2 regions of the Pseudoalteromonas sp. APC 3358 genome follow, and region 2 is predicted to be linked to the other one. Evidence: predicted binding sites of a transcription regulator. Region 2 holds the regulator's gene; the other holds the start of a gene.
What was found. Region 2 encodes FliA, which starts transcription of late flagellar genes. Its sites were predicted from a motif close to CTAAAGNTNNNNNNNNNNNNGCCGATA; they were not measured.
Positions count from the first base shown of each region.

Region 1 (8,263 bases), on a different contig from region 2:
ACCTCGTTTAGCAAAGCGTTTTTTAGGTGAGCTTTTTGGTAACCTTGCAAATGCATTGCTATCGCAGTTTGCTGCTAATTGTACAAACCCATTTAGCTCAGCAAGTAAAGGCTGTAAAAATTGCTGATAACTCATTACTTGCTGCGCGATATCACCTAAGCTCGATTCCCACTTTGCGGTTAAATCAGGACTCGCTAAACCTTGTGGTAATACGCTAATAAGGGCAAGTCCCGTTTCGGTCGCTCTAATTGACTTACCTTCACGTTTTAAAAAGCGCCGCTTGAATAGCAACTCGATTATTCCCGCACGTGTTGCCTCAGTCCCTAAACCATCAGTGTCTTTTAATACTTTTTTAATTTGTGGATCTTTAACATAACGGCTAATGCCCGTCATCGCAGCCAATAATGTAGCGTCGGTAAAATAAGCAGGAGGTGATGTATGCTTTTCGACCACTTCGCCTTGCTCACAAAAAAGAGGCATACCTTTAGTTAAAGGAGGTAACGTAGCTTCATCTTTTAATTCAGACTTACCCATTAATACCTTAAAGCCCAGGCTTACATCTTGTTTTGCATTTGCTTTAAATAATCCGCCAGCGATTGTTATCTCTGCTTTAGTTTCGTTATATATATAGTCGGGATAAAACTGAATTAGGTAATGGCGGCTTATTAATTGATATACCTTCGCTTCGTCACCGTTCAAACTCGCTGACTTTAACTGCTTAGCCGTAGGCACAATGGCATGATGCGCAGCCACTTTTGAATCGTTAAAACATTTACTACGCTTTTTTACATCAGCCCCGTTTACTAATTCACTGCTTTGCCCACCATTAGCACTTATAGCTTTAAAAATAGCTGATGCATCTTGATGGTGATCTTTAGGTAAATAACGATTATCCGAGCGTGGGTAAGTAATTAATTTATGACGTTCGTAAAGTATTTGGCAAATATCCAACACTTTTTGAGCTGGCATACCAAATGCTTTAGCCGCATCTATTTGCAGTGCAGATAGGTTATACGGTAATGGAGCACTTTGTTTTTTTTGTTTTTGGTCAAGTGAAGTAAGCTCAGCACTTTGCTTTGTAATGCGTGAAGCAACATTTTGTGCGAGTGCTTTGTTAAGTATTCGCCCTTCTTCATCTTGATGTGGCTCACATGCTTTACTAGGAACCCACTTAGCTATGAATGGCTGGTTATCTGGAGTAAGTAAATGCGCCAGTACATCGTAAAAAGGCTTAGATACAAAGTGTGCTATTTCGTTATCTCTATTAACAACAAGACCTAAAATAGGGGTTTGTACTCGCCCTACCGAAAGCACATTACCAAACCCTGCTTTTTGCCCAGCTAGTGTGTATGCACGTGTTAAATTCATACCAAATAGCCAATCAGCACGAGAGCGCGCTAAAGCAGATACACTTAACGGAATAAAATCTTGATTAGAACGCATAGTACCCAGTGATTTTTTTACCGCCGATAAGTTTAAATCACTAATGAGTAAACGTTGCGTACTCTGCTTTTTAGCCTGACTTATTTTAGCTTCTTCAATTACTTGATCGACTAGTAGCTGGCCTTCACGGTCTGGATCGCCAGCGTGAATAAGTTGCGAGGCTTGTTTAATTAATTTTTTTAAAACAGTGAGCTGTTTGCGAGTTTTGGTTTTGGCTTTTAACTTCCACTGTTCAGGTATTATAGGTAAGTGTTCAAACTGCCACTTTTTAAAGCGCTCATCGTAATCATCGGGTTCTGCTTGTTCTAGCAAATGTCCAATACACCACGATACACAATCGCCATTAGCGACTTCTATATAACCATCATATTTTTTATGTGGTTTTGGTAACGCATCAGCAATAGCGCGTCCAAGTGAAGGTTTTTCTGCAATGTAGAGTTTCATAGCCTGCTCATCACTGTTTATATAAACAGTAGTCTAGCACAGCTATTTTAAAGGAGGGAACTTTTTGTAACTATTGGCTAGCTGGGCTTTTTTTGTCTTTTGTTAAAATATAAATAAGCGGAAGATAACAAACAACAACGGTGCCTATATTAATAAATGGCAATAAGGTTTTATAAATGTATGTACTATAAGAAAGATCCCATAAATGGCGGTCGACTAATCTAAATAGCTGTAAAATTGGTGCCATAATAACAACCAATTGACCTAATACGCATTGCCATAAATAAACCTTATCTTTTAAACCCAGATATGCGATGAGTGCCATCCAAGCAATATCATTAAAGGCCCAAACAAGGTATCGATAAACATAAATCCCATTATCAAACTCTTTCAAGTAAGGATGAATAATGGTTCCATATAAAAAAAAAGCGGCTGTAATTAAAGCGAAACGCAGGGCCAAATAATCTTTTCTAAAATAAAAGATGAAAATAGCAGGGCTTAAAATAAACACCCAACTAGTATCTAATATCAATATAGTCTTTAAAAACCATTCAGGCATTAGAGTTAATCAAGTTTTTTTTCATCATCGTCATTACCACCGCCATTTCCTGGCATATGACTAAACTTATCGACCTTTTTCATAAACTATTCCGTTACATTTGTTAAAGAAAGTATACTTTATGATAAATAAGTGTGTTTGCCAATAAAAGTTATCTTACATCTATAGGAGCTGACTCTTTTGCTTTACCTTGTAATATAGATATTTCTACTCGGCGATTCCTGCGGCGATCTTCATCGGTGTCATTCGGTACAAGTGGTCGTGTTTCAGCTCGACCAACCACCATCATTCGGGTTTTATCAAATCCTTGGACTTTTTGCAGTTCACTTGCAACGGCTACAGCACGCTTTGATGATAGGTCCCAATTATTAATATATAACTCATTCGATACCTGAAAATCATCTGTATGGCCAGATACTGTTATTTCACCGGGTACATCTTTTAACAGCACACCGATATCTTGAATTATAGGTTTAAACTTAGGTTGTAAAAATGCACTACCTGAAGGAAATGAACCATTCTCTCTAATGCGAATAATTATTTGCTGCCCTAAAGACTCAAGCTCAATTGCGCCATCGATTATTTGCTTTTCAAGCTGCTGCGCTATCTTTTTAACAAGCTCGTTAGTTTGCTCCTGATCGGCTGCTGAAGTTGCTTGCTCAGAAGATTCTTCTTGTGAGGTACTACGAGATTCGCCACCGCGTTTATCCCCGCGCTGTTCTTGCCTGCCGCCTGCTGAGCTTTCATCGCCAGCCTGAAACTCTAACATTTGTTGAGTCATTTCGACTGTTTGCTGCTGAATGGTTTCTATTGGGGTTGGCTCTGGTTTACCTGGGGTAAACTCCATGGCAATAACAGAGGTCCCTTTAGGGATGTCTTTTACTTCAATTTTATTCTGCACACCAAAAGCAAACTTCATAGAGCCCGCAATTTGTTTAAACTTAAGTACATCCATTTCTGAAAACGCGAGCAAGAGTACAAAAAAGCACATTAACAGTGACATTAAATCGGCAAACGTTCCCATCCATGCAGGTAGACCTGGTGGTGGGCATTTGCACTCTTGATCAGACATAGTTACTCCTCGGTATCTACTTTGCGTTTAGATTCAGCTAAGTAATTTTTCAAAATACCTTCGATTACTTTTGGATTCTGACCATCTTGTATACCTAAAATAGCATCCAAAATTAAACGCTGATTCATAGCTTCCTCATCTTTACGCAGTTCAAGTTTTACCTGAATAGGAATTGCCACTACATTGGCTAAAAACGCGCCATATAAAGTTGTTAATAGTGCTACTGCCATTGCCGGACCGATTGCCTTTGGGTCATCCATGTTAGACAACATTGCAACCAAACCAATTAGAGTACCAATCATGCCCATTGCAGGCCCTATATCAGCTAACGACTTAAATAAACCCGCGCCCAATTCATGGCGAGTCGTGGTTAGAGAAATATCTTTTTGAAGTGTAGCGCGAACTACATCTGCGTCGTGGCCATCGACGAGCATGTCGACGCCTTTGCGCATAAAGGGGTTTGGAATTTCAGCTTCTTCGAGTGCTAAAAAACCGCCTTTACGAGCTGAATCCGCAAGTTCTACTGCTTTTTCGATAAGTATTTCTGGCGTTTCGATTTTAAACATAAACGCTTTGGCAACAACTTTACCTATTCCCAAAAATTGCGACATAGTGAAGTTTGATAAAACAATAAAGAGTGAACCACCAAATACAATAACCACAGACGGGGTATTGTAAAACATAGCCATTTCACCGCTACTACTCATAAACATAGACATGACAATTAAGCCAATTGCGCCTAGGATCCCGATTATGGTTGCTAAATCCACATTTCCTCCAGAAGTTTCATGCTTAATGGCCTTATCATAAACTTTTATTATTAACTGCTTATCGGCAACATATTGAATTGCTTAAGCCATTTTTATAAATAAACATAAAAAGCAGCCTTTAGCACTATCTTAGATCAAGTTATAAGGGCTACCTAATTATCAATTGATTTATTAAACCAACAGACCGCTATTAAGGCTTTATTAATGCACTTGAAATATAATTTAACGTTATAAAGGTAAAAAACCAATATCATCCTTTGACCTAGTTTAGCATTCCCCCTAAAATTGACCCCTAAATTTATTATGTAAGCTGAAATAAAGATGGCGACTAAAAAACCTGAAAACTTAAGTTTCGAACAAGCACTAGAAGAATTATCTACAATCGTTAGTGACATGGAACAAGGTGACTTATCGCTTGAGCAATCGTTAAAGCAATTTGAGCGTGGAATTGCATTAGCAAGTGCTTCATCAGGGAAATTACAGCAAGCAGAACAAAAAGTATCAATTTTGATGGGGAATGGCGAAAAGTCAGTACTTACAAACTTTGATAATGATATGGAATAGCTGTGAGCATAAAAAATCATATTGAACGTGCTCAAAAAGATGTAGTAGCGACCTTACAACAGCATTTTAACCAGCCTCTCGATACAGAAGAAACGGTAAAGAACGCCACCCAGTATGGATTATTTAATGGCGGTAAAAGATTACGTCCATTTTTAGTTTATGCCACAGGTAAAATGCTCGGCGCAAACCATCAAGACTTAAACGTACTTGCTGCTGCAATTGAGTGTATTCATAGCTATTCGTTAGTCCATGATGACTTACCAGCAATGGACGATGACGACTTACGCCGCGGACGCCCTACTTGTCATATAGAGTTTGGCGAGGCAAATGCAATTTTAGCCGGTGATGCTCTTCAAACTCTTGCTTTTGAGCTTATTGCGAATCACAAATTTGAATGCTCATCGCAAACACAAGTAAAAATGATTGCTACACTTGCCCACGCATCAGGCCTTCAGGGTATGGTTGGCGGACAAGGCCTTGATATAGCAGCAACAGATAAAGTAATTACCGTACAAGAGCTTGAGCGAATACATAAGCTAAAAACCGGGGCTCTAATTAATTGCGCAATTACACTTGGTGCACTGTGCAGTGAAAAGGCTGATCAACAAACCTTAGAAAATTTAAGTGTTTTTGGGTATGCTATAGGGCTAGCATTTCAAGTACACGACGACATTTTAGATGTTGAAGGCGATACAGTTATTTTAGGAAAGCCACAAGGCTCCGATATTGCCGCGAATAAAGCGACATATCCGGCGTTATTAGGTATGCTAGGCGCTAAAGAAAAGGCGCAGAATTTAATACAACAAGCCCATGAAGCGTTAGCAAATATAGATGCTGACACAACACTTCTTGCGTCGCTAGCAAATTATCTAATTGAGCGTGACCACTAATTTTTGCTCATACGTATTGCAATTAGCACTGACATTATTACTCAACATTAATTATTCGTAAAAGCTTTGAATTAATTAATGTTAGCGAAGGATATATATAAAACCATGACACTTGATAGTAGCAAGTATCCATTACTTAATTTGGTTGACGAGCCAGCCCAATTGCGTGACTTAGCGCAAGACAAACTCCCTGCATTTAGCAATGAGCTGCGCGATTATTTACTCAACTCAGTATCGCAAAGTAGCGGTCATCTAGCGTCTGGTTTAGGGACGGTTGAACTAACCGTTGCGCTGCATTATGTTTATAACACTCCAGACGATCGCCTAGTTTGGGATGTGGGTCATCAAGCTTATCCGCATAAAATTCTTACTGGTCGTCGCGAGCAAATGCACACCATTCGCCAAAAAGACGGTTTGCACCCTTTTCCTTTTCGCGATGAAAGCCAATACGATACGTTTAGCGTAGGCCATTCAAGCACCTCTATTTCAGCTGCCTTAGGTATGTCTATTGCCGCACAAAAAGAAGGTAAAGGTCGAAAGTCTGTAGCCATTATTGGTGACGGAGCTATAACCGCAGGCATGGCATTTGAAGCGATGAATCATTTAGGTGATGTAAAATCAGACATGCTTATTATTTTAAATGATAACGAAATGTCGATTTCTGAAAATGTTGGCGCATTAACAAATCACTTTGCTCGAATTTTATCAGGTAGCTTTTATACTAACATTCGTGAAGGTAGTAAAAAGTTACTCTCAGGTGTGCCTCCGGTAAAGCAACTTGCCAGTAAAATGGAAGAGCACATTAAAGGCATGATGATCCCGGGTACCTTCTTTGAAGAATTAGGCCTAAATTACATTGGTCCCATTGATGGTCACGATGTAAACATGCTTGTAGATACATTACGTAATATGCGTAATTTAAAAGGCCCACAGCTTTTACATATAAAAACGCAAAAAGGTAAGGGCTATAAACCTGCTGAAGCCGATCCTATTGGCTATCATGGTGTACCAAAATTCGATCCGAGCACAACTAGCCTACCTAAATCTAAACCTAGTGCTGCTACTTTTTCAAAAGTATTCGGCGATTGGTTATGTGATATGGCCGAACAAGACAGTAAGTTAATGGCTATCACGCCTGCAATGCGCGAAGGTTCAGGCATGGTACGTTTTTCTAAAGAGCATCCAGATCAATACTTTGATGTAGCTATTGCTGAGCAGCATGCCGTTACTTTAGCCGCTGGCTTTGCCTGTGAAGGTTTAAAACCTGTTGTTGCTATTTACTCAAGCTTTTTACAACGTGCGTATGACCAATTAATACATGATGTTGCACTGCAAAACTTACCTGTATTATTTGCCATTGACCGCGCTGGTATTGTTGGAGCCGATGGTGAAACTCACCAAGGTGCGTACGATTTAAGCTTTATGCGCTGCATTCCAAATATGGTAATTATGGCACCAAGCGATACCAACGAATGCCGCCAAATGCTATACACCGGTTATAAAGCAAACTGCCCTGTTGCAGTTCGTTATCCTCGAGGTAGTGCAGGTACTGCAGACATTGAAAGCACTATGCAACTGCTTGAAATAGGTAAGGCAGATACAATTAAGAAAGGCAGTAAAATTGCCATTTTATCGTTCGGTACATTACTTGAAAATGCACAGCTTGCTGCAGATGAATTAGATGCAACGCTTGTTAATATGCGTTTTATTAAACCACTTGATACCGCACTTTTAAATGAGCTTGCAACTAGCCACGATGTAATTGTTACGCTTGAAGATAATGCGATTGCTGGCGGTGCCGGCTCTGCAGTTAACGAATTTTTAGCAACGCAAAAAGCTGATATTAATATCCTTAACTTAGGTATTCCTGATGAGTTTATTAAACACGGCACCCAAGATGAAATGCACGATGAAATGGGGTTAGGCGAGCAAGGAATATTAACCGCTATTAAAGCGTTTATTAATTAACTTCCTATACATCTAAAGTTGAGCATATTAAAAAAGGAGCCTAGGCTCCTTTTTTAATATCAAATATTGCTGATCAGCGCATCCACACTTTAATATCAGCTAGGCCATTGCTTTGTAAAATACCTAATTGTTGATCAACGTTAGAATTTTGTTCAAACTCAAATGCATCAAGCTGATCATCAAACGTAATATTTGCAACACCATCACCACCGCGCTTTTTAACTTGGTGTAGTGAAATATCTGCTAGGTTAATAGATGTCTCCCAGCTAATTACCTGCCCACCCAAAAGTGGTAATGGATAAAATGACCAACCAATTGATGCCGTGATATTAGTTGTTTTTCCATTTGGTAATTGGAATGAATTAGCCGCTATTACTTTACAAAGATCTGAAGCATAGCTGTCTATTTTATTGCATTTAAAATCACGTAATAATAGTAAAAACTCATCACCACTCCAACGTGCCACATAGTCAGAACCCTGCGTACGCGAATTTAATAATGCAGCCATTTGCTGTAAGCAGCTATCACCTGCAATTGGGCCATAGGCATCATT
Region 1 covers NZ_JASDCE010000020.1:33,499-41,761, reverse strand. The annotation lists gene QL995_RS20645 (DNA topoisomerase III) at 1-1,887, opposite strand, end outside; gene QL995_RS20640 (hypothetical protein) at 1,958-2,446, opposite strand; gene QL995_RS20635 (flagellar motor protein MotB) at 2,598-3,518, opposite strand; gene pomA (flagellar motor protein PomA) at 3,521-4,288, opposite strand; gene QL995_RS20625 (exodeoxyribonuclease VII small subunit) at 4,610-4,852, shown strand; gene ispA ((2E,6E)-farnesyl diphosphate synthase) at 4,855-5,742, shown strand; gene dxs (1-deoxy-D-xylulose-5-phosphate synthase) at 5,848-7,710, shown strand; gene QL995_RS20610 (ligand-binding sensor domain-containing diguanylate cyclase) at 7,784-8,263, opposite strand, start outside.
Region 1: the regulator FliA is predicted to act here: its motif matches at 4,348-4,374, upstream of pomA (flagellar motor protein PomA).

Region 2 (8,263 bases):
TAGTGCTTGCTAAGGGTATTGATGAAATGGCGATGCAAATTAGAAAAGTAGCAATAGGGAATGAAGTACCTATTTTAGAATCCCCTATGTTGACCCGAGCGCTTTATCATACGGCTGAAGTAGGAGAACAAATACCCGATCAGCTATTTACTGCAGTAGCGCAAGTTTTAGCGTATGTATTTCAGCTTAAGCGCTTTAATAAAGGGCGGGGTAAACGTCCAACTAAGCTCAATAACAAGCTCCCAATCCCCGATGCCTACAAGTATTAAACCGTTAACTTAGTAACTTGGAATAGTTATTGCAAATTCTACGTAGTGTCAATTTTTTGAAATTGTAGAATTATGAGTTTTAAAGCGGTATTACAACAACTTAACAGAGACAAAAAAGACTATGCCAAAGGGGTAGGTACTCCTTTGCTTGTGCTTGCAGCCTTGGGAATGGTGATCTTACCGTTACCGCCATTTTTACTCGATATTCTTTTCTCGTTTAATATTGCCCTCGCATTAGTGGTTTTACTCGTGACTGTTTACACGATGAAGCCGGTTGAGTTTGGTATATTCCCCTCTGTATTACTAATCGCTACGATTATGCGCTTAGCGCTTAACGTTGCCAGCACTCGAGTTGTATTACTTGAAGGTCATAATGGTGGTGATTCTGCCGGTAAAGTAATTGAAGCGTTTGGCTCAGTTGTTATTGGTGGTAACTACGCAGTTGGTTTGGTCGTATTTTTAATCCTTATTATTATTAACTTTGTGGTAATTACTAAAGGTGCTGGGCGTATATCTGAGGTATCTGCACGTTTCACCCTTGATGCAATGCCGGGTAAACAAATGGCAATTGACGCCGATTTAAACGCTGGTTTTATCAGTGCTGAGCAAGCGCGTGACCGCCGCGAGGAAGTAACTCGCGAAGCTGATTTTTACGGCTCAATGGATGGTGCGAGTAAATTTGTAAAAGGCGATGCCATTGCAGGTATTGTTATATTAATCATCAATATTGTTGGTGGTTTATTTGTCGGTATGATTCAACATAATTTGAGTTTTGGCAACGCAATGGAAGTATATACATTACTTACCATTGGTGATGGCTTAGTTGCTCAACTCCCTTCTTTACTGCTTTCAATTGGTACCGCGATTGTTGTAACACGTCAAAATGAGTCGCTCAATATGGGTGACCAATTTAAGAAACAACTAGGTAACGAAAAATCACTCTTTATTGCTTCAGGTATTTTGATCATCATGGGGTTAGTGCCTGGTATGCCGCATTTTGCTTTTTTAAGCTTAGGTGCGTTACTGGGTTATTTAGCTTACTACACACAGCAAACTAAGTTAAAAGCCGCTGCAGCAGAAGCCGAAGAAGCCGCCAGTGGCGGAAGCGCTGCAACAGGTATTGCCAATAAACAAGAGCAAAAAGAACTTGGCTGGGATGACGTTCAACAAGTTGATGTAATTGGCTTAGAAGTAGGTTACAGATTAATTCCATTGGTAGATCAATCTCAAGGTGGTGAGTTACTTAATCGTATTAAAGGTGTACGTAAAAAGCTTTCTCAAGAACTTGGTTTTTTAGTACCACCTGTTCATATTCGCGATAACTTAGAGCTTGATCCAAATGCTTACAGAATAACGCTAATGGGTGTTTCAACCGGTGAAAGCGAACTTAAACATGGCGACGAGCTAGCAATTAACCCAGGGCAAGTATTTGGCCCAATTAAAGGGGTTGAAACTAAAGATCCTGCGTTTGGCCTTGATGCAGTATGGATCAAGCCTGATCAAAAAGATGAAGCGCAATCACTAGGTTATACCGTTGTAGATTCAGCCACGGTAGTCGCCACTCATATTAGCCAGTTATTAACTAACAGTGCGGCGTTGCTACTAGGGCATGAAGAAGTTCAAAACCTGCTTGATATGCTTGCTAAAAGCCATCCTCGCTTAGTAGAAGGACTAGTACCTGATGTGTTGCCATTAACTGCAATTGTAAAAGTACTGCAAAATTTATTGAATGAAGGTGTAGCTATTCGCGATATGCGCTCAATTGTTCAAACCCTTGTTGAGTATGGTCCGCGTAGCCAAGACCCTGATGTATTAACGGCTGCAGTGCGTATTTCTCTGCGTAGGTTAATTGTTCAAGATGCGGTTGGTATGTCATCAGAAATCCCTGTCATAACCTTGGCACCTGAGTTGGAACAGATGTTGCATCAGTCATTACAAAATGCAGGCGATGAAGGTGCCGGTATTGAGCCTGGACTTGCAGAGCGACTTCAAGTGTCATTGACACAAGCGCATCAAAATCAAGAAATGGCCGGTGAACCTTCTATATTGCTAACGTCAGGAATGTTACGCACTGTGTTATCTCGTTTTGTTAAGTACACCATTCCAGGATTGAGAGTGATGTCTTATCAAGAGGTACCAGACGAAAGACAGATCAAGATTGTTAGCTCTGTAGGCCAACAATAAGATTTTAACAGGGGTTGAATCATGAAAATTAAACGTTTTTTTGCTAAAGATATGCGCACAGCACTTAAAGAAGTTAAAGATGAGTTAGGTGTTGATGCGGTTATTATGTCAAATAAGAAGCTGGCTAACGGTGTAGAAATTGTAGCGGCAGTTGATTATGACAAAGCAGCCCCTAAAGTAGCAGCGCAACCACAACGTACTGCAGAGCCGCGTGCTCAAGCACCACAGCAAAGTATGCATAATTTTGTAAAACCAGAGCCTCAGCGTGCCAAACCAGAGCCGCAGGCAAAAGTGGCTGACAGCCTACAAGCTTTATTAGAGCGCCAATCACCGCGTCCTCGCTCCCCTGAACTTGCATCAATGTTTTCACAATCAGGTATTGATACTACCGATAACTATCAAGAACCAGTTATGGAACAGCGTACTAAAAATATGTTTGCTCCTGAAAATGCAGCGCCAGTTCGTCCACAAACTCAAGCGGATAGCTTAGGTTTTGATGATTTAGACAGCGACTTTGATGATTTAGATAGTCCAGTAACGGCTCGCCAACAAACACCCAATAATGAAAGCGAAGAAATGACAACAATGCGTGAAGAAATGAACGCAATTCGTCAATTACTTGAGCATCAAGTATCAGGCTTAATGCAGCAAGATATGGCGCGTCGCGATCCAACACGCGCTTGCATGGTTGACCGCTTAGTCGGTATGGGTATTGATAAAGAAGTAGCGCAACAAATGGCATGTTTTGTACCTGATGATGTATCTCGTAAGCAAGGCTGGAAAGCGTTGTTAACGATGGTCGAAGATCAAATGCAAACAACCAATAATGAAATACTTCGCCAAGGTGGTGTATATGCGTTAGTGGGTCCAACAGGTGTTGGTAAAACAACAACAGTTGCTAAGCTTGCAGCTTTAGGCGCACAAAAATATGGCGCTGATAAAGTGGCCTTAATAACCACTGATACATACAGAATTGGTGCTTATGAACAGCTTGCTACTTACGGCCGTATTATTGGTTGTGGTGTAAAGCAAGTTAAAGATGCTAATGAATTAGCTGAAGTTTTATATCATTTACGAAATAAACGTCTAGTATTAATTGATACAGCAGGTATGAGTCAGCGAGATTTACGTTTAACTGAGCAGTTAAACACGTTAATGCGTAACCAACGTGTGGATATTCGCAGTTACTTAGTACTAAGCGCGACGGCACAAATTAATGTATTACAAGAAACAGTACGTCACTTTAAAAAAGTACAGTTAAGTGGTTGTATTTTCACTAAGTTAGATGAATCATTAAGTTTGGGTGAGATTATTAGTATTGCGATTCAAAATCGCCTTCCAATAGGGTATCTTACTAACGGTCAACGAGTGCCAGAAGATATTCGTGTTGCAAATGCTGAAAAACTAGTGAAAAAGGCTGAGCAGTTATATTTAAAAAGAACAAAAGCACAACATTCAAGGCACCAAGCAGTGGCGCCAAGTACAGTAGGGATGTATGATTAACACAGTATTAGATCAAGCAAGCGGCCTGCGCAAAATGAGTCAAAACAATAACAACGGCGTAAAAGTTATCGCTGTAACCGGTGGTAAAGGTGGGGTGGGGAAAACAAATGTTTCTCTAAATACCGCTATTGCACTAGGGCAACAAGGTAATAGAGTATTAGTGCTGGATGCTGACTTAGGTTTAGCAAACTGTGATGTGATGCTTGGTTTACGTGTAGAGCGCAATTTATCACACGTTTTGTCAGGTGAATGTGAGCTTGACGAGATTTTAGTTGAAGGGCCTGCTGGTATTAAAATTGTACCCGCTACATCGGGCTCGCAAAGTATGGTTGAATTATCGCCATCTGAGCATGCCGGGCTAATTCGTGCATTTAGCGAATTGAATACCGAATTTGATATTTTAATTGTAGATACAGCCGCTGGTATTTCAGACATGGTGCTAAGCTTCTCACGAGCAGCACAAGATGTAATGGTTGTAGTGTGCGATGAACCAACATCAATAACCGATGCTTACGCACTTATTAAAGTATTAAGCCGCGAGCACGGTGTTTATAAGTTCAAAATTGTTGCCAATATGGTCCGCAGTATGCGTGAAGGCACTGAATTGTTTGCAAAACTATCTAAAGTTACCGATCGCTTTTTAGATGTTTCAATGGAGCTAGTAGCAACGGTTCCTTATGACGAAAATATGCGCAAAGCAACACGTCGCCAAAAGGTGATTGTTGAGCTCTTTCCAAGTTCGCCAGCCGCTCTCGCGTTTAAAGCGCTGGCGACAAAAGCAGTTAAATGGCCAATACCAAATCAACCATCTGGGCATTTAGAGTTTTTCATTGAGAAACTAGTAAACGGCTAATTATGACAACATTGGTGAATAGAGCTATGGGATATCAATCAACACAAAACTTAAATGTGATTGTTGAGAAACATGCATCACTTGTTAAAAAAGTGGCATGTCATCTAATTGCTCGATTACCACCTAGCGTTCAGCTTGATGATTTAATTCAATCAGGAATGATAGGTTTAATAGAAGCTTCAAAAAACTTTGATGCAACAAAAGGCGCAAGCTTTGAAACCTTCGCCGGTATTCGTATTCGCGGGGCTATGCTTGATGAAATGCGTCGTGGTGATTGGGCTCCTCGTTCAGTACACCGTAAAAGCCGACAAGTTGCAGAAGCAATTACTGGGCTCGAAAGCAGTCTGAATCGCGAACCAACAGATACAGAAGTTGCTGAAAAACTTGAAATTTCACTCAATGAGTACCATCATATTTTAAATGATGTTAATACCAGTAAAGTATTAGGCATAGAAGACCTTGGTGTAGATGAGGATGTTATTACTCCCGTAGGCCAAGATTTAGCGCTAGACAAACCTTTTAATAATGTTAAAAATGATCGGTTTAATGAGTCTTTGCTAAATGCAATAAAGTCATTACCAGAGCGTGATGCAATGGTACTTTCTTTATACTATAACGATGAAATGAATTTAAAAGAAATAGGACATATACTCGATGTAAGCGAATCGCGTGTAAGTCAGATACATGGTCAGGCGATGATTAAGCTAAAAGCTAAAATCAATGACTGGATAAACTAGTAGTAAGTAAACTAAGGTTAATACCTCACTGGGGGATGTTTTGGATAAAAACATGAAAATTCTTGTAGTTGATGATTTTTCAACGATGAGACGAATTATAAAAAACCTATTACGTGACTTAGGTTTCACTAATGTTCAAGAAGCTGATGACGGGTCTACAGCTTTGCCTATGTTACAAAATCAAGTATTTGATTTTGTGGTTACAGATTGGAATATGCCGGGAATGCAAGGTATTGACCTTTTAAGAGCAATTCGTGCAGATGATAAGTTGAAACATATCCCTGTATTGATGGTAACGGCAGAAGCTAAAAAAGAACAAATAATTGCTGCAGCGCAAGCTGGCGTTAATGGTTATATTGTTAAGCCATTTACGGCTGGAACATTAAAAACTAAATTAGAAAAAGTATTTGAACGCTTAGGCTAATGATGGGGGAGAGGCTTATGTCAGCACCAGCTGCGCCTCAAATAACGTTAGAACAAGCTCGTCAACTCGTCATTTATTTAGAAAACGATGAGCAAGATAAAGCTAATCAGTTGATTTTAGAGACAGCTTCGCAAGAGCAGTCTAAATTATTTGCTGAAGTTGGGAAGTTGACTCGTCAACTGCACGAAGCACTTAAAAGCTTTGAGCTTGATACTCGCTTAACTAACATAACGACAGATGCGATTCCAGATGCTAAAAAGCGGCTTAATTATGTTATAGAAATGACAGAAAATGCGGCTAATAAAACAATGGATGCTGTTGAGGCTAGTTTACCTATAGCTCAGCAACTTGCAGATGAAATATCTCATATCAAACCGACATGGGATCGTTTAATGAGCCGGGAGATTGAGCTTGGTGAGTTTAAACAACTTTGCCATAGTATCGATAAGTTTATGAATAACTCTCATCATAAAACGGATGAGCTTCAAAGCTTAATGACAAATGTACTAATGGCTCAAGACTATCAAGACTTAACAGGTCAAGTTATTCGCCGTGTTATAGAACTTGTTAGAGAAGTAGAAGAAAGCTTACTTCATCTTTTAACAGCGTTTGCTGAACAAGATGACAGTGACAACACAGCGAATAAACTAGAACAACAAAAAACAAAAGAACCAGTTGCCACACAAACTTTAGCAGGTCCTGAAGGCCCTATTATTGATAAAGAATCGCGTAATGATGTTGTGTCTGATCAAGATGAAGTCGATGATCTTTTATCAAGTTTGGGCTTCTAAGAGGAGAGTAACTGCATGTTTGAAGTCGATGAAGATATTTTACAAGACTTTCTTGTAGAGGCAGGAGAAATCCTAGAGCTTTTATCTGAACAGTTAGTTGAACTGGAAAATAATCCAGAAGATACCGAGTTACTAAATGCCATATTTAGAGGCTTTCACACTGTAAAAGGTGGTGCAGGCTTTTTAGCTATGACAGAACTTGTTGATGCTTGCCACGGCGCTGAAAACGTATTTGATTTACTACGTCAAGGCGTGCGAACGGTCAATTCAGAGTTAATGGATGTTATTTTACAAGCGCTCGACACCATTAATGAAATGTTCGCGACTATCCAAAATAGGGATAAGCCAGAACCAGCAGATCCTGAGTTACTTCAAACCCTCCACATTTTGGGCCTACCTCCAACAGAAGCCGAGCTTAACGGAGTCGCTTCAGAAACTGACGTTGAACAACCTCTTGATGAAGTAGTTGATACGCCAATAGCTGATGAGGAAGATCCATTTGCATTTGATGAAATGTTTAGCGGAACTCCTTCGGTTAGTGATGCTGAAATAAACGAAATCACTGAAGATGAATTTGAAAACTTACTTGATGAACTACACGGTAAAGGACAAGGTCCTGCAGTTGAAAAGCCAGTAGCAAGCAGTAGTGATTTTAATGGTGATATTACTGATGATGAATTTGACAGCTTATTAGACGAGTTACATGGAGTTGGCAGTTTTGGTGAGGTTGCGAGTAAAGCACCTGAGCAAAGTAGTGTAGTTAAAGCACCTGTAGAACCAGCTAAACCAGCGTCAAATACTGCTAATTCATCAGATGATGAAATTAGTGATGATGAATTTGAAGCGCTTCTTGATGAACTTCATGGTAAAGGCACTGCACCTAAATCAATAGAAAGCACTCCAGCTGTGAAACAGCCCAATATCCCAGCTAAACCAGCTGCAAAAGCGAGTGTGCCTGTAAAAAAACCAGAACCTGTAAAAGCACCCGCTTCTAAACCGGTAGAAAAACCGGTTGCTAAAGCAGCGCCAGCAACGCCTAAAAAATCAGCGCCACCAGCAGCAGAGACGACAGTTCGCGTAGATACAAAACGACTTGACCAAATTATGAATATGGTTGGTGAGTTAGTACTTGTGCGAAATCGTTTGGTTAGTTTAGCGACCAATTCAGACAGTGAAGCAATGGGTAAAGCAATCTCTAACTTAGATGTAGTGACTGCTGATATTCAAGGCGCGGTTATGCAAACGCGAATGCAACCAATTAAAAAGGTATTTGGTCGTTTCCCTCGCGTAGTACGCGATTTAGCACGCAGCTTAAACAAAGACATTGACTTACAACTTGTAGGTGAAGAAACCGATTTAGATAAAAACTTAGTGGAAGCACTAGCCGATCCGCTTGTGCATTTAGTTCGAAACTCAGTTGACCACGGTATTGAAATGCCAGCTGTTCGTGAGGCTGCCGGTAAGCCTAGAACAGGTAATGTTACTTTATCAGCGTCTCAGGA
Region 2 covers NZ_JASDCE010000002.1:483,726-491,988, forward strand. The annotation lists gene flhB (flagellar biosynthesis protein FlhB) at 1-269, shown strand, start outside; gene flhA (flagellar biosynthesis protein FlhA) at 342-2,453, shown strand; gene flhF (flagellar biosynthesis protein FlhF) at 2,475-3,956, shown strand; gene QL995_RS04800 (MinD/ParA family protein) at 3,949-4,809, shown strand; gene QL995_RS04805 (RNA polymerase sigma factor FliA) at 4,836-5,546, shown strand; gene cheY (chemotaxis response regulator CheY) at 5,587-5,970, shown strand; gene QL995_RS04815 (protein phosphatase CheZ) at 5,988-6,761, shown strand; gene QL995_RS04820 (chemotaxis protein CheA) at 6,777-8,263, shown strand, end outside.